DNA from 4 places in the Paenibacillus sp. p3-SID867 genome. Region 4 is predicted to be linked to each of the others. Evidence: riboswitches for the same ligand, from Rfam matches in the RefSeq annotation. Region 4 holds a riboswitch; each other region holds the start of a gene.
What was found. Region 4 has a riboswitch for thiamine pyrophosphate ahead of M4D81_RS21190 (ECF transporter S component). Riboswitches for the same ligand answer to the same signal wherever they lie in the genome.

Region 1: another riboswitch for thiamine pyrophosphate. It lies ahead of M4D81_RS11990 (ABC transporter substrate-binding protein); the one in region 4 lies ahead of M4D81_RS21190 (ECF transporter S component).
Region 2: another riboswitch for thiamine pyrophosphate. It lies ahead of tenA (thiaminase II); the one in region 4 lies ahead of M4D81_RS21190 (ECF transporter S component).
Region 3: another riboswitch for thiamine pyrophosphate. It lies ahead of M4D81_RS09405 (Ykof family thiamine-binding protein); the one in region 4 lies ahead of M4D81_RS21190 (ECF transporter S component).

What each region holds. Positions count from the first base shown of each region.
Region 1 is NZ_JAMBDM010000005.1:48,857-54,271, reverse strand. It holds gene M4D81_RS12010 (TatD family hydrolase) at 1-632, opposite strand, end outside; gene M4D81_RS12005 (ABC transporter ATP-binding protein) at 712-1,545, opposite strand; gene M4D81_RS12000 (ABC transporter permease) at 1,599-2,354, opposite strand; gene M4D81_RS11995 (thiamine-binding protein) at 2,351-2,644, opposite strand; gene M4D81_RS11990 (ABC transporter substrate-binding protein) at 2,741-3,772, opposite strand; TPP riboswitch at 3,887-3,998, opposite strand; gene M4D81_RS11985 (VOC family protein) at 4,172-4,555, opposite strand; gene M4D81_RS11980 (GGDEF domain-containing protein) at 4,789-5,415, shown strand, end outside.
Region 2 is NZ_JAMBDM010000002.1:395,599-401,013, forward strand. It holds gene thiD (bifunctional hydroxymethylpyrimidine kinase/phosphomethylpyrimidine kinase) at 1-833, opposite strand, end outside; gene thiM (hydroxyethylthiazole kinase) at 830-1,672, opposite strand; gene tenA (thiaminase II) at 1,725-2,411, opposite strand; TPP riboswitch at 2,551-2,654, opposite strand; gene M4D81_RS05075 (VOC family protein) at 2,919-3,419, shown strand; gene M4D81_RS05080 (ABC transporter substrate-binding protein) at 5,262-5,415, opposite strand, start outside.
Region 3 is NZ_JAMBDM010000004.1:99,466-104,880, forward strand. It holds gene M4D81_RS09390 (iron chelate uptake ABC transporter family permease subunit) at 1-1, opposite strand, end outside; gene M4D81_RS09395 (ABC transporter permease) at 1-944, opposite strand, end outside; gene M4D81_RS09400 (nitroreductase family protein) at 1,486-2,088, shown strand; TPP riboswitch at 2,273-2,375, shown strand; gene M4D81_RS09405 (Ykof family thiamine-binding protein) at 2,460-3,065, shown strand; gene M4D81_RS09410 (YjcZ family sporulation protein) at 3,138-3,236, opposite strand; gene M4D81_RS09415 (nucleotidyltransferase domain-containing protein) at 3,354-4,052, opposite strand; gene M4D81_RS09420 (class I SAM-dependent methyltransferase) at 4,197-4,919, shown strand; gene M4D81_RS09425 (methyl-accepting chemotaxis protein) at 5,104-5,415, shown strand, end outside.
Region 4 is NZ_JAMBDM010000010.1:171,037-176,451, forward strand. It holds gene M4D81_RS21180 (energy-coupling factor transporter transmembrane component T family protein) at 1-178, opposite strand, end outside; gene M4D81_RS21185 (ABC transporter ATP-binding protein) at 175-1,857, opposite strand; gene M4D81_RS21190 (ECF transporter S component) at 1,850-2,479, opposite strand; TPP riboswitch at 2,571-2,683, opposite strand; gene asd (archaetidylserine decarboxylase) at 2,848-3,651, shown strand; gene M4D81_RS21200 (SDR family oxidoreductase) at 3,727-4,581, opposite strand; gene M4D81_RS21205 (helix-turn-helix domain-containing protein) at 5,383-5,415, opposite strand, start outside.

The DNA.
Region 1 (5,415 bases), on a different contig from region 4:
GGATACCTACTTGCCATAGCACGAATTTCTTCCTCATAGAGGATGTCGGGCGTAAAGGAAATATAGTATCCATTATTTTCCATCCGATGTAAGGTGTCACGGGAGCCCTTAGACCAATGAAAATGGGCACGAGTGATGCCGTATTTTTCGAGCAAATCACATGCGATATCCGCATCTTCATATACAGCGTGCAGATTCACCGGTTTATGATGCTTCTTAGCAAAAGCTATAAATTGCTCCAACAGATAGGCGTAAGGGCGGTTATCCCAGGGTCGGCCTTCCGATTCAGCCTCCAGCCTGGCGTAATAGGGGAGACCCACCTCTCCTACGGCAACCATCTCATCGGCATGCTCTGCCATCCAATCCAGCAGCTCTTCGGTTTCGTCAGAGGAAGGGAGGGGCTGCTCCGGATGATAACCGAAAGCCGGCCGCACCATCGGTCCGTACTGCCGGGCCAGCTCCAGGTTTCGCTTGCAGGAAACCAGATGCATGGAGACAGAGATGACGGATTGAACCTCATGATGGCGGATATCCGCGAGAATCGCTTGTTGATCGGATAACGCATAACTGTCTAGATGAATATGAGTGTCGATCAGGGGGGAATTCGCTTCACTCTGCATGAATGATTTCATCGTTACATCACCTCGCTTGTAAGCTTCCACGAAGCGCTTTGCCCATCATGGATGTATGTATTGCGCTGGCCTTCATCGGTCAGCGCTTGTGCTGTTCTTCCCGCATGATGGCGGAAATTTCGGTTTTTAATGCGATGAAGGACGGATCCATCAGGATGTTTTCGGGACGCGGACGGGAGAAAGGGACTTCTACCCGTTTCAAGATGGTTCCGGGCCGTGCTGACAGGATATAGATGCTGTCCGAGAGGAGCAGCGCCTCCTCGATATGGTGGGTAATCATCAGCACCGAACGGCGCGTATCCTCCCAGATATCGAGCAGCCAGCGCTGCATATCACTGCGCGTTAACGCATCCAATGCACTGAACGGTTCGTCCAGGCACATAACTTCCTGCGGACTCATCAGTGCGCGCAGAAAAGCTGCCCGCTGCTGCATTCCTCCAGAGAGGGTGTGCGGATATGCCTTTTCGAAGCCGCTGAGTCCGGCACGTTCCATCCAGCTGCGGGCATGTTCCCTGGCAGTGGCTTTCGAGGTGCCTCGCAGCTCTTCGGGAAGGAGCACATTGTCCTCCACCGTACGCCAAGGGAACAGGGCCGGCTGTTGAGGCATATAGGCGATGCGGCCTTTTTCCCCGGTCACGTCCTTACCATCCATGAGGACAGAGCCCGCATCCGGAGCTGTTAACCCCCCAATGATATGGAAGAGGGTGCTCTTTCCGCTGCCTGAAGGACCGATCAAGGAGACGAATTCCCCGGGCTGTACTTGAAGCGAAAGGCCATCCAGCACATGCACTTCGCTGCGCCGGTCGCGGAAGGTTTTTCGAAGGCTGCGAACCTCGAGGGCAGGTGAGGTTGAGACCGGCGCAGCCGACGGGTCAGCTCCGTCCTGGACCGTCAGGGGTACTTGATGTGTCATATCGACAAATGGCCTCCTATCATATAAGATTCGAAACATCTATTCACGGGGACTCAACCTTTTCGATTCCAGCGGATGAGCCGCTTCTCCAGCAAAGTGATCAGCAGCACCATCAGCAGGCTGAGCAGGACGATGACCAGGATGGCAACAAACACCCGATCCGTGCGGTAGCCGGATTTTTGCAGCATCATGTAGTAGCCGATTCCCCGGTCCGAGCCGATCCATTCCCCGATAACCGCACCCATGACCGAATAGGTAGCCGCAATTCGAATCCCGGAGAAGATGGAGGGAAGGGCATGTGGCAGCTCCAGCTTGCTGAAAATTTGCCATGAGGTAGCCCCCGCCATCTGCATGTAATTCATCATGGTTCGGTCAGTACGGGTCAGTCCGTCCAGGGCCGCAACAGCGACGGGGAAGAAGCAGACCAGCGTAATCACGATAACCTTGGGCAGCATGCCGAAGCCGAACCAAATCATGAGAAGCGGGGCTAGGGCGATTGTCGGCACATTCTGGCTAAGAATAAGAAGCGGATAAAGAGCGGTTTTGAGAAAAGGCACCATGTGCAGTGCCAGCGAGATGACTAGACCGATCGCCGTACCGATCATAAATCCGACCAGGGTTAATTGCAGGGTAGCCGCTGTATGCTGGAAGAGACCGGAAGCTCCGGTAACGGCCTCATGCCCGATGGCCGTCGGCGCAGGCAGAATAAAAGGTTCAATGTCGAATATGGATACTGCGGCCTGCCATACCACCAAAAAGAAGAGGACCGCCACAACGGGCGGCCAAACCGAACTCCACCAGCTTCTCATGGACGGTATTTCTCAGTCAGCTTATCCATGCTGATGCCGCTGGGGTGATGGGCGATTTTGACTTGGGATATGATGCTGAGACTTCCCGCATTCACCAGCGCTTCATGCATGCGCTCCACGATTTTGAGCAGCTCGGCGAGCTCACCTTCCATGGTCGTTTCGAGTGCATGAACCTCGTATTTCACGCCTGATTCCTGAATGACCTTAATCGCTTCATCTACATAAGGGATGCTGTCGGCCCCGTTTGGCGTTCTCGGTATCACTTGAATGCTCAAAAGTGTATTCGCCATGTAAACTCATCCTTTCGTGCAAGCTATATTGTAATGGAAGAGAGAGGGGCAGCCTGCCGTAAATGCCGTCTCTCTTCTTTTTAAATAGAAATAACCTTATGGCTGCTCCGGTAAAAAATCATTGGTGAATGCGCGGTCCGCATCAAGTTCCTTCTCCAGCAGCTTGCGCTCAAACATCCAGTCGGCATATCCTGACCATACTTCGGCTTTCTGCTCGCCCCAGCGGGATGCATCATCCTGATAACGGGGGCTCAGCCATTTCTGGCTGGCGAGAACCAGTTCGGCATCCAAGTCAGGAACCGCCTTCGTAAGCAGAGCTGCCGCATCTTCAGGATGTTGAATCGCATAGTCGTATCCTTTTGAAGTCGCCCGCATGAACGCTTTGATAAGCTCAGGGTCCTCCTGGATCAGCTTCTCGTTCGTCACGATTACCGGTGTGTAATAATCAAGCTGCTCGGAGTAGTCCTTCACATAAATCATGTCAAGCGGTTCATTGCGAAGCTCGGCTTCAATCCCCGTCCAAGCATAGAAGATCCAGGCAAAATCAATGTCGCGTTTGACGGCCGTAAAATAATCGGCATCGCCCATATTGACCATATTCACCTTGCTGACATCGGCGCCATCGATCTCCATGATGGATTTCATGACGGCTTCCTCCACAGGTGAGCCCCAGCCGCCATAGGATTTTCCTTCAAAATCGCCTGCCTTCACGATGCCTTTGTCCTTGGGGGCGGCAAAGCCGGACGTATTATGCTGAATGATCGCTGCAATGGAAACGAGCGGCAATCCTTGGGTTCTGGCCAGTGTTACGCCTTCCTGATAACTGATGCCAAACGGCACTTTTCCGGATGCGACCAGCGTATCCGTTCCGCCTGCTCCCGGCTGGACGATCTGGACATTAAGCCCTTCTTCCTCATAATACCCAAGCTCCTTCGCTGCATACAGGCCGGTGTGATTCGTATTGGCGGACCAATCGAGCATCAGCTGCACGTCACGGAGTTTCCCGGAAGTCTGACTGCCTTCGCCTTCGGCACCTGTCTTCTTGTTCTGTTCGCTTGTACCGCATCCGGACGCGACCATAAGCAGGACGCAAGCGAGAAGCAGCGGAATCCATCTTCCCTTCTTCATCGTTTCTTCTCTCCTTTAAGTTCTCTTTCTATTACCTCGCAACTCCACACAAAAAACGCCCTGATGATATCAGGACGCATGACGGCGTAAGTGTATACCACGGCAAATAAATAGCTGCCGCAAACATGGGCTTCCTACGCTGGCATTACCCAGATCAGGTGTAAGGGTCAGTATCATATCGGATACACTCTCAGCCGGCCATATCCCAGCTCCCCCGGTATTTATGAAGTTTCGATCATTACATCCGCTATTATAGTCCTAACACACCAGACCTGTCTAGTTCGAAGAGGTACGAACGGGGCAGGTCTTTGCTTAGAATACTTATGCAATGGGAAACATTAATTGATCCTATGAACCTTTCACGAGATAAAGTATTTGAAAAAGGCTGCTACGTGGAGGTTAGCGCTGGAAGAACTCAATCCATTCCCCTTCGGGACCATGTACGAAGAAATAACGGAAACCATTCGGGAGCGTCACGATTTCCTCGTCCAAGTGAGGAACGTCAAGTCCTTGAACCCGGGCATATTCCTCTTCAATGTTATCCGTGCTGACGGCGAAATGATGAACGGTGCCCTCCGCTGGCAGCGTGTCGCTGTATCCCTGAATAAGCTCGACTTCCGTCTCGTTGCTGCCGTTAAACCCGAGGAACGCCAGCTGGATGACGCCATTCGTATGGGTCAGGCGATTCTTTAGTTCTAGTCCGACTACGGATGTATAGAAGGCGATTGTAGCTTCTAGGTCCCGGACAACAATACCGACATGATCTAAGCGTTTCTGTGACATGGTTCAACACCCTTTCCGATCTATATGAGATATGACTGAAATGTTATCACATAATCCCTATACGTCAAGTGGGAGTTGTGTTCATGCAGGGGCTGATAAAGATGATTTTTCTTTCATTTCCTCATCTTTACTTTTGAGTGGGTAAAAAGTATCATGAGAAATAGAAAGATTAATTCAAAAGACCTAACATATGAAAGTGATCCAGCTTACCTTTTGGCCGAGGAGGAATGCTTATGAGTCCAACTCCAGCAGATCATCTGTGGATTCGACTCGCCATGATATATGCATTCATTCAGATCATGATTGCTCTGTGGATGCCTGAGGCTTTATCGCTTCAGCGTGTTCTAGTCATTATTCCTCCTGCAGCCGCCTCCGTTTATTTAATGCGGATTAGTCGGCGTTATGAGGTTCATCTTCGCAGATTTTGGCTTATTGTGAGTCTCGGATTAATGGGGGATGCAGCGGCACGAATCATTCACGCTTGTTATGTTTGGTTTGGAAAAGAGAGCGCTTTCTCTCCGATCCTAACCCACTTATTCTGGGGACTTGAACTCATTTTGTTCGCAAGTTCTCTCATTTATTTATTCCGGCATGTTCAAGGATCGTTTCGGGGACTCCGGTTTATGCTGGATATCGTGATTGTTGGCATAGCCGTCATGACAGTAGGGTGGGAATATTTCATCAAGCCTGAGCTTCAGGGGCTGGCCCATGAGGCAGTATGGGGAAACCTTTGGGTGGACATGCTGTATCCCCTGTGCGCAATAGTACTTATTTTTTTTACGCTGGTATTGTATTTTAATACCGGACTGTTAGGGAAAAGGGCGGCCATTCTGTTATGTCTTGGCGGAAGCGCTTATATT
Region 2 (5,415 bases), on a different contig from region 4:
GTACCATGCGTATGAACGGTATGAATTCTTTGTCCATATAATTCTGTAAAGGCGATACCATCGTATACAAGGTCCATCACCGGAGGACTGTCGGAGTTACCGAATCTGTCATCATTCTTGATCATGGGGGAGCGTCCCTCATTAAACTCCCCGTTATCGCTGGCGGTTCTTGTTTGGCCATACGTACTTTCGGACTGAGACAACTCTTCCTGCTGCGTACCCGCCGCCATAGCTGATCCCCTGTCTCTTTCGTGATCCGCAATTTCACCGCTGCCGGTCATTCCCTCGTCATGGCCGCCTTTGATCACAACGATCTTGGGCCCCAGATCCTGGATACGTCTCGCCGCTTCCTTCCGATCTTCCTTCGTGCGGATACGCATCCCCGCCAATACTTCGGCCTCCGGTATATTGGGGGTGACAATTAACGCCAGCGGCAGCAAATCCTCTTTTAAAGCCTGCACCGCTTCGCTTTGCAGCAGCTCTGCTCCGCCCTTGGCGATCATCACGGGATCCACAACGACCTTCTCCCAGCCGAATGCCCGGATCCGGTCAGCAGCCAGGCGAATGATCTCGGCATTGAACAGCATGCCTGTCTTCAATGCATCGACTCCGAGGTCCGAGCCAACCGCTTCAATCTGCTCAGCAGCTGCTTCGGGAGGCAGCGGATAAACGCCTTGAACCCCCAATGTATTCTGCACCGTGATCGCCGTAATCGCTGACATGCCGTATACCCCAAGCTCCTGGAAGGTTTTCAGATCGGCTTGAATGCCGGCACCGCCGCCGCTGTCAGACCCCGCAATCGTCAGTGCCCGAGGAACGTGAGACTTGCTCATCGTGCGCCACCTGCAGCGGACGCTTCCGCTTCCCGGACAGCGGCATAGCCCTCCAGCGAGCCTGGTTGAAGCTTTGCCAGCTCATCCAGGAAAGCAATCTGGAAGCTTCCCGGTCCCTGGTCCGCGGTTCGCTCTGCAGCTCTCGCCGCCGCGGCCCCGTAGAAGGCCAGGCCCGCCGTACCGGCAAGCAGCAGGTTTGCTTCTACTGCGGCAAAGGCACCCAGCACCGAGGTCAGCAGGCACCCTGCCCCGGTCACCTTCGTGAGCAGAACATCCCCGCCGGTAATGATACGTACCTCGTTTCCATCGGTAATCACGTCCTCTTCACCGGTAATGGCCACGATCGTGCCTAATTCGCGCGCAGCCCGCACGGCCAGCTCGGCATGATCACTGCCCGTGCTGTTGCCAGCGTCTACGCCTTTGATCTCGCGGGCCTCCCCGACAAGGTGAGCGACTTCAGCCGCATTCCCGCGCACGAACGATACCTTCACCTCGCTTAGGATCCGCAGCGCCGACTCCGTTCGAAAACGGGTCGCTCCCGCACCGACCGGGTCCAGCAGGACCGGCACGCCGTGTGCGTTCGCCGATTGTCCGGCTATGATCATCGCATCCACAAGCTCGCGGTTCAGCGTGCCGATGTTCAATACGAGCGCGCCCGCGATGGCGGCCATATCCGCCACTTCCTCCGGCGCGTAAGCCATGACCGGCGACGCGCCCAGCGCGTACAAGCCGTTAGCCGTAAAATTCGTAACCACCACGTTCGTCATGTTGTGAACGAGGGGGCTCGTCTGCCGCACTTTTGTTAAAAGCGCCGAAACCTCTTTTTCCCATGTATGCATATGAATCAGCCTCTCTTCGCTATATTGGAATTTATGAGCTAGTTAGGTCTCCTTACAGCACCGCAGCCTGCAGCGGCACCGGCCATTCCTCCTGCTTATAAGCCATATCCCAAAACATATACTCCAGCTGGCAGCTCAGCATAAAATGCTCCTTCATCCGTTCTCGCTCGGCTGCCGTCGCATGCTCCGCCCATTCATCGACACGGCTGCAGAACTTGGCTGTCGCGTCTTCCCCCCGGTTGCCGTAGAAATAAATCCAATCGTAGAACGGATGGGATTCATCCGGCTTCACTTCATCCAGCAGCTTGCGGCCAATCTCCAGGTAGGTCCACGGGCAAGGCAGCAGTACGGCCATAATCTCGCCCAGACTGCCCTCATGCGCAACCGTGAGCATATGACGGATATAATGATGTGCGGACGGAGCCAGCGGATACCCCTGGAGCTCTTCGTAAGTCACCCCTGCGGCTGTGCAGAAATTTTGATGCGGATGCACCTCGCTGTGCAGGATAAATGAGATTTGTTCGTTAAAGGTTGCAATCTCTTCCCGGCTGCTCGATTTGGATATGGCAATTCCATAGATCCGCATGTAGGCATTCAAATACTCAAAATCCTGCTTCACGTAGTGAATCAGCTGTTCCCGCTCCAGTTTCCCCTCGGCAATGCCTTTTACAAAGGGATGGTCGAAGATTGCTTGAAAAATGTCTCCCGCCTGCTGACGGAGCTCTTGCGTAAAACTCATTTTTGTCCCCACCTCCAACATATTGAAGAGCAGGAAGTCCATAAGACACGACTTTCCAGGCAACGCTAAAAAGCCGCCCCGAAAACTGGAGCGGCTTCGTCAACAAGCCCGAGTGCGCCAAAAACGCACCAAGACCTTATATACGAAGGCTCCACTTTCCTACGCTAGTACGAACTAGATCAGGTTCAAAGGGTCCAAGATACGCTCCTGTCTCAGCCGCTAACGGCTCCCCTAGTGGACTTCCTATTCTTTTGTCTAATACTGTACATAGGTTTGTAGATGCTGTCAAACGTTAACGGTTCGCGGACAGAACCCCACTTGCGGAATCTTCCCGTAACCGGTTGATCATGATGTTGTACGGTGGCAGTATTCTTTTCGCGAGATAAAATCGCCGGCTGCCCCAAACTTGTTTCAGAATCACTGACGCTCGGCTGTCATGTATTCCCCTACATAATGAGTACATAAACGTTATTCAAATAAATGAAGTTTAAAGGAGCGAGCTTATTTATGACGAACCCATCAAAAGCGGTTAAACCCATTCCGGAGGGCTACACCTCCGTGACACCATGGATTATCTCAAGAAACTCCGCAGCGCTGATTGAATTCCTGGAGCAGGCTTTTCAAGCCGAAGAGTTAGCCCGCGTCTATGTTGGCGATAGTGTCATCGGCCATGCCGAGGTGCGAATCGGAGATGCCGTCGTGATGATGTTTGATGCGAAGCCGGAATGGCCGGATAGCCCGGCGTACCTCCGCTTATATGTTGAGGATTGCGACGCCGCTTACCAGCAAGCGCTCGCCGCAGGAGCCGTCTCGGTGACGGAGCCAACGAGTTTGTTCTTCGGCGACCGGGTGGGACGGGTACGGGACCCGTTCGGCAACTTATGGTGGATTCAGACGCGAATGGAGGACCTGACGCCCGAGGAGATGGAACGACGAGCCCAGGACCCGGATTACATGAAGGCAATGACCTATGTTGCCGGAGCTGAAATCGTGGTGAAGATTTCGTAACAAGGTGAAGTGAAGCAAAAGCGTTATTTCAGGGAGAACATCATGGGTGGTTCGGTTCCAAGGGGTATGCTTGGATGGCTGTCGATTATAATCGATGTAGGGACCGGGTAACTCAGAGTAGCTATGGTTTAGAGGTAGAAACCGAGGGAACACAGAGTATGTAGCTGAGGCTACTGCTGGGCTTGGTGTTACTGCTGGGCTGGGTGCTACTGCTGGGATTGGAGTTACTGCTGGGCTTGGAGTTACTGCTGGGCTTGGACTGCTGGGATTGAGGCTACTGCTGGGCTTGATGCGACTGCTGGGATTGAGGCTACTGCTGGGCTTGGTGCGACTGCTGTCTTGTTGCTACTGCTGTGATTGGTGCTATTACTGATCTTGATGCGGCTACTAGTCTTAATGCGACTTGCTCGAGGCAAACGGACTTAGGATCCGTTATTTAGCCAAATGGGTGTTATTTTCGAGTGCTAGCGGACACCAGATACGCTATTCATAGAATATGATGGCAAATAGGCACCTTATTGAGGTAATAAGAGATCCTGTGTCCGTTAGTTGTAAGAATTGGGACCGAATCAGGCAAATAAAGGAACTGGTGTCCGTTAACAGGTGGCCTTGGTGCTAACTGCTGGGATTGAGGCACTGCTGGACTTGGTGCTACTTCTAGGCTACTGCTGATCTTGGTGCGACTACTGATCTTGGTGAGACTAACTGGTCTTGGTGCAACTGATGGGATTGGTGCTACTGCTGTATTGGTGCGACTGCTGATCTTGGGCTACTGCTGGTATTGGTACTACAGCAGTGATTGATGCTACTGCTCGAGGGCAAGCGGACTGAGGATACGTTATTTAGCCAAATGGGTGTTATTTTCGAGTGCTAGCGGACAACAGATACGCTATTCATAGAATATAGGCGCAAAAAGGCAGTTTATTGCGGTAATAAGGGATCCTGTGTCCGTTAGTTGTAAGAATTGGGACCGAATCAGGCAAATAAAGGAACTGGTGTCCGTTAACAGGTGGCCTTGGTGCTAACTACAGGTGTTGAGGCTACTATTTGTATTGGTGCTACTACTGATCTTGGTACTACTGCTGGGATTGGTGTTACTGCTGATCTTGGGCTACTGCTGGTATTGGTACTACAGCAGTGATTGATGCTACTGCTCGAGGGCAAGCGGACTGAGGATACGTTATTTAGCTGAAAAGGCGTAATTTTCGAGAGCTAACGGACACCAGATACGTTATTTCTAGAATATGATGGCAAATAGGCACCTTTTTGCGGTAATAAGGGATCCTATGTCCGTTAGTTTTAAGAATTGGGACCGAATCAGGCAAATAAGGGAACTGGTGTCCGTTAACAGGTCAGGGGAAGCGGTACGAAGAACGGAGCTGGCAAAGCTGTGCCGGTGAGTGGTGTGCACGTAGCTACATAAGCGGTGAGGCGGTGGTGCTGCACACGCAGTGATACTGGCCACGCAGCATAGCGGCGATGCTGCCGACGCTGTTATGCGGTCGGCGATGTTGGCTATGCTGACCACGCTGCAATGCGACGATGTTGGCTAGGCTGTGATTGCCAACGTAGTGGTACTACCTACGCGTGTCGCTAGCGACGCTGCGTTGCTGCCGACGCTGCGATACTGCCGACGCTGTGATACTGCCTACACGCGATACTACCTACGCGCGTCGCTAGCGACGCTGCGTTGCTGCCGACGCTGCGATACTGCCGACGCTGCGATACAAAAAAGGAGGCGTCCCTCAAGATCTAAGATCTTTTGGAATGCCTCCTTTTTTGCTTTTTCCTAGCATCATCCGCTATACGACAATACTAGCCTGCTGCATTCGTCTTCATTCATTACTGAATGCCGTAAAACTCCTGAAGCTGGTCAATCATCAGATTCGCTGCCAGGATGCCGCCTGCTGTATTCCAGATGGCATCGTCCACTTTGTGGGCCTGGCCGTTCTTAACGACGTTCAGGTTTTTCCACAGCGGATCGTTGATCCATTCC
Region 3 (5,415 bases), on a different contig from region 4:
TAAGCCTTTCTCCTCATCAGTAAGAAAATGAATATACCGCTTCCGAGTACGCCCACGGTTAGACTAATCGGAATTTCATAGGGATAAATAATGATCCGGCCCAGGATGTCACAGAACAGTACGAACCCGGCCCCCAGCAGCGCGGTATGCGAAAGGCTTTTTTTCAAATGGTCTCCTAAGTACAAACTAACAATATTAGGTATGATCAGACCAAGAAACGGAATCACGCCGACCGTCAGCACGACGGAAGCCGTAACCAGCGCCACGATGACCAGTCCCAGATTCACAACTCTCCGGTAGTGAAGGCCCAGGTTGGTAGCAAACTCCTCTCCCATTCCGGCCACCGTAAACTTGTTGGCGAACAGATACGCCAGAATCACAAGCGGGATACTAAGATAGAGCATTTCATACTGGCCCTTCATGATCATGGAAAAATCACCCTGGAGCCATGCGGACATATTCTGAATAAGATCATATTTGTATGCAAAGAAGGTGGCGATCGAACTGACGATATTACCGAACATCAGCCCTACGAGCGGGATGAAGATCGCATCCTTGAACTTAATCCGATCCAGTATCTTCATGAAGATAAAGGTTCCTGCCAGAGCGAATACAAATGCCACAAGCATTTTGACAAGCGGTCCGCTTGTCGTGAAGACAAGCATGGCTACCAATATCCCCAGTCTGGCAGAGTCCATCGTACCTGCCGTGGTGGGCGATACGAACTTGTTGCGGCTGAGCTGCTGCATGATCAATCCGCAGATGCTCATGCTGACACCCGCCAATATGAGACTGACAAGCCTAGGAATCCGGCTGACAAGCATAATATGCTGTTGTTGTTCCGTCATCGAGAACAATTGCAGTGGCGAGATATCTTTAACTCCAATAAATAATGAGATTATCGAGAGTACCACAACGGCTGCAAATAAGTATCTAATCTTCATGGCTCTTCCTTCTATGCGTATGTCTCTAAATACCTGGGATCGTGCAATTTTCGTCATCATTCTCATTGAGATTGATTATCAATTGCGTTCTGATATGCATTATATCATCCTCATTCTGGCTCGACAAGTATAATTGAGAATCAAAATCAATTAAATTGTTCATACAAGTATATTTTGTTCATGAATTGTTCATAATATGAAGTTAGGTGGAGACATAGCTATTATCCTCAGGGCAGAACCACACTTTGGTTAAATCCCCTTTAATGCAGCATCTGCAATAATGAGACTTCTCTAAAAACGATACTGTTTCAATCCCTATTAAATGGATAAGAAAAATTATATTAGATATTAAAAGTCGTTGACAATTCCTCTAAGTTATATTAATATCCTAACAGAATTATTATTTCTAACTAAACGTAAGTTAATGTAGAATAATAATTGAATTTATGGCTAATAACGTAAAATGCATATTTGCTTGTAGTAAGGGACATCTTCTAATCAGGCGTATGCAAATTCGATTACACCAGGAGGTTTTTTTTCAATGTCTAAAGATTTTTCAGCTGCACTCAAAAATCGCCGTTCTTATTACGGGATTAGCAAAGAATCCGTTATCTCGGACGAGCGTATTCAGGAAATCGTAAACGAAGCGGTTAAGTATACTCCGTCTTCTTTCAACTCCCAAAGTGCACGCGTCGTTGTATTGCTTGGCGAACAGCATGATAAACTGTGGAACATGACGGAAGGCATTCTGAAGGAAGTTGTTGGTGATGAAGAAGCATTCAAATCCACTGCCGACAAAATGGCTTCATTCCGCGCTGGTTACGGTACGGTACTGTTCTTCGAGGACAACAACGTCATTGCCGGGCTGCAACAAAACTTTGCCGCTTATGCCGACAACTTCCCGGTATGGTCCAACCAATCCAACGGCATGCTGCAATTTGTAGTATGGACATCCCTTGAAGCAGAAGGTCTGGGCGCATCCCTGCAGCACTACAACCCGCTGATCGACGAAAAAGTAAAAGCCGAATGGAACATCCCGGAAAGCTGGAAGCTGATTGCTCAAATGCCTTTCGGTAAGCCGGTTGCTGAACCAGGCGAAAAAGAATTTGCACCGCTTGAAGATCGCGTGAAAGTATATAACTAATCAAACAGATGAAAAAAGCCGCCTCCCTAAGTTCCTGCAACTGGGACAGGCGGTTTTTATAATGGGCAAAGATTGAAAAACCGATGGCAAAACGATACAATTACACAGGTAAGAACCCTCGAACTTCTACCGATAACATGAAGTTCCGGGGCAAATCTTGTGGTTAACCAACTACATAAGATGTTGGCTGTACTAGGGGTGCCATGTGCTGAGAGACGGCGGGCTGCCGTTAACCCTTATCACCCGATCTAGGTCATACTAGCGTGGGGAAGTGTAGCATTTATGTTTATTTCTTTTCGTAGGCATAACTGCACCTTCTTCACGGGGTGCGGTTTTTTTACGTGGACTTATATAATGGGGAGGAAATGACAATGAATGAGCTTGTTTGCGGAACCAGCCGGATCGTCGGATGCCGGTTCTCGGTATTTCCTATGACAGACCGGTTTGTAGAGGTCATCCTGGGCGCGCTGCAATCTGTGGATACGGGGAAGGTGTGGATTCAGACAGACGATGTGAGTACCTGTATTCGTGGACGTGCAGAGCATGTCTTTGATGTTACAAGAGCGATATTCGCCCATGCTGCGGCGAGTGGCGTGCACACTGTTTTTAATGGCACTTATTCCATCGGCTGCCCCGGGGATACGGACGCCGATGTATATATGACGGAGGATTCGACCCGCTTAAACAACGACATCGGAGAACATGCCGATATGGAGACTGCCTGCCAATTCGCTCTTTACCCCATGGGTACGGATAACTACATGGAGGTCATCTACGGTGAAGTAAATCGTGCGAAGGCAGCCGGTACGTTCGCCGGAAGCGTTCATTACGCCAGCCGGTTGGACGGATCCTTATCCCGGGTGTTCGGGTCTCTTGAAGAGGCGTTTTTGCATGCGATCCAATCCGACAGCAGCCATCTGGTCATGACTGCAGTGGTGTCCGCTCACAGCCCCTCGGTTAAAGCTGCATCGAATTGAGTCCGATTGAGGCAGACAAAAGCCCGGCATGCGCCGGGCTTTTCTGTCACTACTGCCAAGAATCTTGACGGTTTAAACCCAAGCACTCAAGATGATTACGAGCAGGATAAAGAGAACCAAAATAATTCCTACTGAATTGCCATATTCACCGCCGCCATATACTCCGCTCATGAAGATCCCCTCCTGGATTTAAAGTATGCCGTGATGTAATCACACTATTATAGTATTTCCCGCGCCTTGCTAGCGTCACGGCTAATGTACCAATCTTTATCTATTGGCATCGATATTTTATTCCTCATAACCGATGAGAAGTTTCCCTCCGTACGGACGGAGCATTTCCTCGGTAAATGCCATTAGAACAGAAGGATCATCTTGGCGATACATCGCCGCGAGCGCTGCTTCCAATCGCTCTCCTAAGATTGTGTCAAAGCGGTTAAACAGGCGGAACAGCGTTTTCCCTTCACCCGTCCACTCCCGGTTCACCCTAAGTACAAAATCACAGAGAATCGCGGCTATTTTGTGCACCGTAAACCATTTTTCGCCATCGCTTCGGGGACTCTTCAAGTCCAGCATGTACTCGGTTAGCACATAACGGTAATCGTTAATATCGGTTCTCGTCAAGGGCAGAGGTCCGTAATCCAAATCGCTTTGGGCTTCCGCCCGCACCTCTTCCCCCTCGGGCATAAGGCGCAGCACCGTCCCTTCTGCGATCATCCGCTGAAATGACGGATTCGCCGCGATCACTCCCTCGTCAAAATATTCGCGATAGGAGGATAAAGACAATATAAAGATTTCCGCGATCCACCCATGCGCCCCTATCGTCCTCCTGCTGAAATCATGACCCTCTCGTTCAAGGACCATAATGTCCAAATCGGATTGTTCATTATATTCGCCTCTGCTCGCGCTGCCGCCAAGCACGGCAAGCAAACAGTCGGGATAATCGTGTTGAATGACGCGTTCCGCTGCCTCTACCGGTTCCATCCTCATGACGTTTCCTCCATTATGACTCTGATCCTCCCGAAAAAAGGGCTCAAAATATCTAATTCAGCTAAAACCCTAAACGTACCTGAATCATATGGTAAATAAACGATTACCCTCATGTTGATGACAAGGGAAGAAGGGATAGATGAGATGAACTACATTCATATGCTCTCCAAATTAGGCATGGGCAGTGCCCACCCGGGAGGATTCGAGGCAACCCTCAGAATGCTGAAGAATTATCCCATTCAACCGGGCAGCCGCATTCTGGAGGTGGGGTGCGGAACTGGCAGAACCGCATGCCATCTTTCGGAGATGGGGTATCAAGTGACCGCTGTTGATCTGAACGAAAATATGATCAAAAAAGCACGAGCACGAGCCGAAGCGATGGAAATCGACGTGCAGTTCCATCAAGCGGATGTATGCGCATTGCCTTTCGAGGACAACCAATTTGATCTGATCCTGGCCGAGTCTGTTACCGTATTTACGAATACTTCGAAATCGCTGCCCGAATATTACCGCGTTCTGGATCGCGGAGGCGTCCTGCTGGACAGAGAATTACTGCTAGATAAACCCATGCCGGAAGCAAAGGTTCAGGAACTGCTCGAATTCTTCGGAATACCTAATCTGATGATGAGAGAAGAATGGGCGGACTCCCTCTTGGCTTGCGGGTTTAAACAGGAAGAAATTCTGGAGTACAACCACTTCAATGAGCAGTTAAAGGAAGAGCAGACACGTCATCTGGATACATTTGAACAACGCGATAAAGGACTCCTGTTCGATGTTGCGCTCTGGGAAACGCTGTTCAAGCATGACCGCATGATTCTGGATAATACCGATTATCTCGCTTCCGCCTTATTCCGGGCAATAAAATAAAACCTTTTCATATCTGTGCATCAAGTGGGGATTCGCATATTTGCTACGTATCCCCTCTCCCTCCTCATTTTCAGTTCTTTCGACCTAATCCAACACTTTTTGTCAATTCGTTCTATCTAGTTTTGCCCGTCGATGCTATAATCATGGTAAATATATCCTATGTTGTTGAGGAGGACTCATTCTTATGGCATGGTTCAACAGACTCCCTATCTCACGAAAAATTACTGCAGCCTGTTTTCTCATTGCCGCTTTGTTTGCGGTTCCAATGCTGCTTGCATTTATTCTAATGGGTAAAGCAATCATTGGCGTGGTCATCGTGGTGGTACTAACCGGTCTTACTTTTCCTCTTTCTCGTCTTATTGAGAAAACGCTTACCAACTCCTTCGCGGAAATCTCCAGCGTTTCTGCCAAAATCGCGAAAGGCGACTTCACCTTCCAGGTAGAAGAGGTTGGGGGCATGAACGATCTCAGCAGAACATTCAACAGCATGGTGGAC
Region 4 (5,415 bases):
ACGGCTTCACCCCGCTGAGCACCACGAGACAGACCATAAAGATCAACGCCTGGTACAAAACAAAATCAAGATCATGGGTTAACACCGTCATGAAAAACAGCGCACAGATCAGACCCAGCTTCACCACCGGATTCGCCCGGTGCAGCCAAGTGATCCGTACGGGGTTCCATATGTTCATGCATTCACCCCCGTGAGGCGATGATCGGCCGTGGTTAGATTTTCGCGAGTCTCATCAGTGCCATTCACTCCGCCCGCCTCCCGTCCGGATTCCGTCCCGGTACACCAGCGCGGGGAAGGCATGCTCGAGGTCAGTTGTCCCTCGCGGATTTCCCATATATGCGTGGCGACCCGCTGGGCGACCTCCATTTCATGCGTCACCATGAGAATGGCGGTTCCCGCACGGCGCAGCTTCTCGCACATCTCCAGAATCGCGAATGTATTCCGCGCATCCTGTCCGAAGGTCGGCTCATCCAGAAGCAGGACGGACGGCTGTCTTGCCATGGCCGTAGCCACGCTCAAGCGGCGCTTTTGGCCTGTCGACAGCTGGTACGGATGCCTGGCCTCCAAGCCATTCAATCCGAAACGTTCAAGACAGCGCTCGGCCTGCGCCTTCGCTTCCTCCGGCGGCACATGATCCACCAGCAGCGAGTAAACCACCTCATCGCCGATGCGCTCCGTCAGGAATTGAAGCTCCGGATTCTGAAACACGAATCCGATTTGGCGCAGCTGCTGCTCTCTCTTCTTCCGCACCTTCCTGCGCTTGCCCTGAATGACCTCTTCCCGGCAGAGCATGTAGGTCCCTTCGGCGCGAAGCAGCCCCATCAAACTGAGCAGCAGCGAGCTTTTGCCTGCTCCGTTCGGACCTACCACCGCAATGAATTGTCCCGGAAACACCTCGGCCGAAGGGAGGCTAATGACCGGTTTATCCCATCTCATTCCCCTGAAATTCGCCAGGTGAATGACAGGCTCCCCACGTTGAGCATACGGCGGAGCAGCCTCATGCAGGAGATTACGATTACCCTGCTCATCGCCAAGCGCATCGACCGGAGCAAACAGCTCTCTGCCCGCCCGGGTCTGCGCATAATCTTCCCATACGCCGGGATACCAGATTCCATAAGCTTGGAGTTCCCGCTCGTATTCTGCGAATATCGCTGCTGGAGGACCTTCGCCCAGAATCACGCCATCCGGGCTGAACAGCACGACACGATCCACGTATCTGGCCATTTCTTCGATCCGGTGCTCCACGATGATCAGTGTCCGCCCATCCGATACGGCCTTCACCGCGGACCAGATTTGCTCCCTTCCTTCCGGGTCGAGCAAGGCAGATGGCTCGTCTAGGAACAGCACCTCCGGCTCCAGCAGCAGAGCCGAAGCCAGCGCTAACCTTTGCTTCATGCCTTGGGACAGATGCCCGATCGGCATATGAAGCTCCTCAAGATCAAGCCCCACCTCGCGGAGCGCCGCTTGCATCCTCTCCTTCATCTCATCGCGCGGAACACTTAGATTTTCCAGTACGAAAGCCAGCTCTTCATCCACGTACGGCATGCAGAACTGGGTATCCGGATCTTGAAATACATACCCCCAAGAGCGCGGAACCAGCTGCGACTCGCATTTCATCGGCACCTCCGTTGCGCGGGGAATCATCCCGCTAAGCACCTGCAGCAGCGTGGATTTGCCGCAGCCGCTCGGACCGAGCAGCAGCACCTTCTCCCCGCGGACAGCCGAGAAGGAGAGGTCTTTGAACATCAGTCGTTCCTCGCCCGGATACTTCAGACGCAATCCCTCCACATAGACCGCCGGTTCCGGAACCATCTCAGCGGACTGAGCCGGAACCAGGCTAACCGTGGCATTAGACATGGCGCGGATCATCCAGTGCTTCGTAATCCTTCTTCGACGCAGGACGCAGCAGGGATGTGACGCCCGTGCGGTCCAAGGCTTTGGCCAGCAAGAGCATGAGCAGGCCTGCAATGACGGCACCGCTGAGTACCCGCATACCGTATTTGGCCAGGAACATCCACGTCTGCAGGTCATCGGTATAACTGTAATAGAAGTCCATGATCATCGATCCGATGGCTGCGCCTGCTCCGGCAATCGCCAGCGTCCACGCCGAGGTGCTCCGATAACGGAACGCCGCGAATACCAATTCTGCCCCAAGTCCTTGAATGAGGCCATACAGCAGCAGAGTCAATCCCCAGCCGCTGCCAAACAGCACTTCCACGTGGGCAGCCGCCACTTCCGCAATGATGGCCACTCCCGGCTTACGGATTAGCAAGTATGCAAGCGTGGCTGCAGCGAACCACATTCCGTATAACAACTCATCCGCTTCAAAGAACAGCGGTTTTAACAGATTGTAAACCGAACCCCAGAAGTGATAAATGACGCCAAGCACCAGCGATACCAGCACCGTCACCAAAATATCGCTTAACCGCAGCCCTTTTCGGGGCTGAACCCCCAACTTCTCTTGCATAGATGTTCCCATAACCATACATTCCCCTCTCCACCTCTATTTTTGTGTAAGCACAACAAAAAACCGTCTGGAAAAACGCGCAGACGGAAAAATAGGCCCTATGTAGGCAGGGTCGGATATTCTCTACGCTGGCATTACCCAGTTCAGATTAACGGTCAACAGCGGATAACAGCTGCAATCTCAGCCTGATTCACTCAAGCCCCCGTATTCCCTATTCGGTTTCATGTTAATCTTAAAATACACATTCGTTCTCCAATTAGCAAGAACCTTTTTTCAAAAATGGCTATTTATTGATTTCCAGCTCATTCTATGTCAATATCAGAGTGATTGGCTTTTCCACCAACGTTTATTGCTGACACCTATGCACAAAGGAGAATGACATGGCTAAACAATTGCTGCGTCTGATGACTGAGCTGTCCTCCCGCAAGTGGCTGTCCCGAATCATGGGACATTGTTCCCACAGCCGGCTGAGCCGTCATCTAATACCTGCATTCATACGAATTTATCAAATTCCGGCGCATGAAGCGGAGAAAGAAATCCACGAATACCGCTCACTGAACGAATTCTTTTCCCGCCGGTTAAAAATAGGCCTGCGCGCCATAGACGACACCGCCGATGCCATGGTAAGCCCCGTCGATGCCACGATATCGGCGATGTGCGCCGTCAACGCCGGCACCATTCTGAGCGTCAAGGGACAGGATTATACCCTGAGCGAGCTGCTCGCCAAATCACCGAGAATGGAAAACTACATCAACGGTTATGCATTTGTATTGTATTTAAGCCCAACCGACTATCATCGCATTCATTCCCCTGTAACCGGTGTTCAGGCGGAAAGCGAGCATTTAAAGGGACGCGTTTACCCCGTGAACGATTTTGCGATGACCCATATCCGGCATGTGCTCAGCCGTAATGAGCGCCTCATTACCTATATTGCGCATGAGTTCGGCGAAGTTGCCGTCGTGAAGGTCGGAGCCATGAACGTAAGCAGCATCCGTTATGCCGACGAGAACGTGAAGAAATACGAGATCGGCGATGAACTCGCGTACTTTGAATTCGGCTCTACCGTCGTGCTTCTGACAGAGAACGGCACGTTTACTCCGCGCGGTGACCTGGAACCCGGCTCCAAGGTGAAGATGGGAGAGCTGCTTGGTTTGCTTCACCCGTCCCCGACCAGAAAAGGGTAACTCCATTCACCTTACCAAGCTTCACCAAGCATCGCATGACAAGTTAAGGCCATGAATCATTCGCTGCATGAATGATTAACGCCGGTCCAGCATCCGATAAACGATCCGCTGAAACAGCCGATCCGGCAGTACGCCCTTGATCCATGCGGTCAGCCGCGTACCTCTGGGCAGCGTATAGCGGAACCTCGGTTTGGACATGGACGCAATGTTTGCCACAAGCCTGGCTACCTCCTGCGGATCTCCGCTTCCCCTGGCTGTCCGCTCGGAATAGTCCAGCACGCCCTTCAGCAGACCGCTGTAGGGTGATCCTTCCTTTACCGTAAGCTCCCCAAAACTTTTATTCCAGATCGGCGTGCCATAGGCACCAGGCTGGATCAGCACAACATCGATGCCAAAGGGCATCAACTCCATGGACAGGCTCTCGCCGAACCCCTCCAGCGCAAATTTGGATGCCGCATAGGGACCATAACCCGGAAAGCCGACCACGCCGCTAATGCTGCTCATGAGAATGATTTTGGATCGTCCCGTCTTGCGCAGCAGCGGGAGCATATGCTGCGTTACCGATACGGTCCCGAAAAAATTCGTCTCCAACTGCTTGCGCCAGCCGCTGAGCGGTACTTCCTCCACCATGCCGCCTACCGCTTCGCCGGCGTTGTTCACCAGCACGTCCAAGCGGCCGAACTTCTGCTCTAACTCCCAAGCAGCAGCCTTGACATGTTCCTCTGAGCATATATCCAGCTGGAATACGTGAATGCGTTCGACAACATCTGCTTTTTCGGCTCGGGTCAACAGCTCTGCAGCCGCCTCCGGCCTGCGCAGACCCGCTGCCACGTCATAGCCCGCTTTTGCCAGCTCCAAGCTGATGAGCAGTCCGAACCCGCTCGACGCGCCCGTGATCAGCGCAACCTTTCCTGCTCCCGCCGTTACCACCGAAACACCGCTTGGTCCGCCATTGCCACTTTACCCTTCACACCCTTCACCCTTCCGTTATCCGAACTGCCTGTCCGGTCCATTAAAACCCTGCGTTTAGCGCTTTATACATATTCCTAATATAACAAATTTTCGCAATGCCAACAGAGTCCCTATCCGTATATGCATCCTTTTACAACGTAATCAGACATACTCCCTATTCCCATGTGCATCCATTAAATAGAACCGCAAAGTGGAGCCTATGCTTCGATGCGTATTCCAAATACTTTGCGGGGACCCCAATACAAAATGCCCCACAAAGTGGAGCCTGTGCTTCGATGCTTATTCCAAATACTTTGCGGGGACCCCAAAACATATCAAAAAAAGGGAGCCATTTAGCTCCCTTTTGCGTTCATACAGAAAAAAGCGTATATGATAACGGGATTCCACGTCCCCGTATGTAGGCCTAAGTCTCGTTAAAACCACACATTCTGATGATCCTGAGTCGTTGTCTTCATGCGGCGCAAGCGATTTCTGAAAATACCGCAGCCACCGCGACTGAAGAAACGTCCACGCACCCGTCTTCTTGGGCTCATTCCTCTCTCCCCCCCTTCATAAGAAAAACGTCTATCGACGTACTCGCATAGAAGACAGACCGCATTTAGCGGAAGTTTTTCTTGCGATATCAGGAAGGCTCATGCTTCGAATTTATACTTTCTGATATCTTAAAATGAAACTGTATGTCGTTTTTACCCTAAATCGCTTGCTATGAAACCCATTTTGCCCTTCGACTACCCAGGTAAGTTATGGAAGGTCGGGGAATCACCGAATCTCGGATGGGCTCTTGCCCGTATA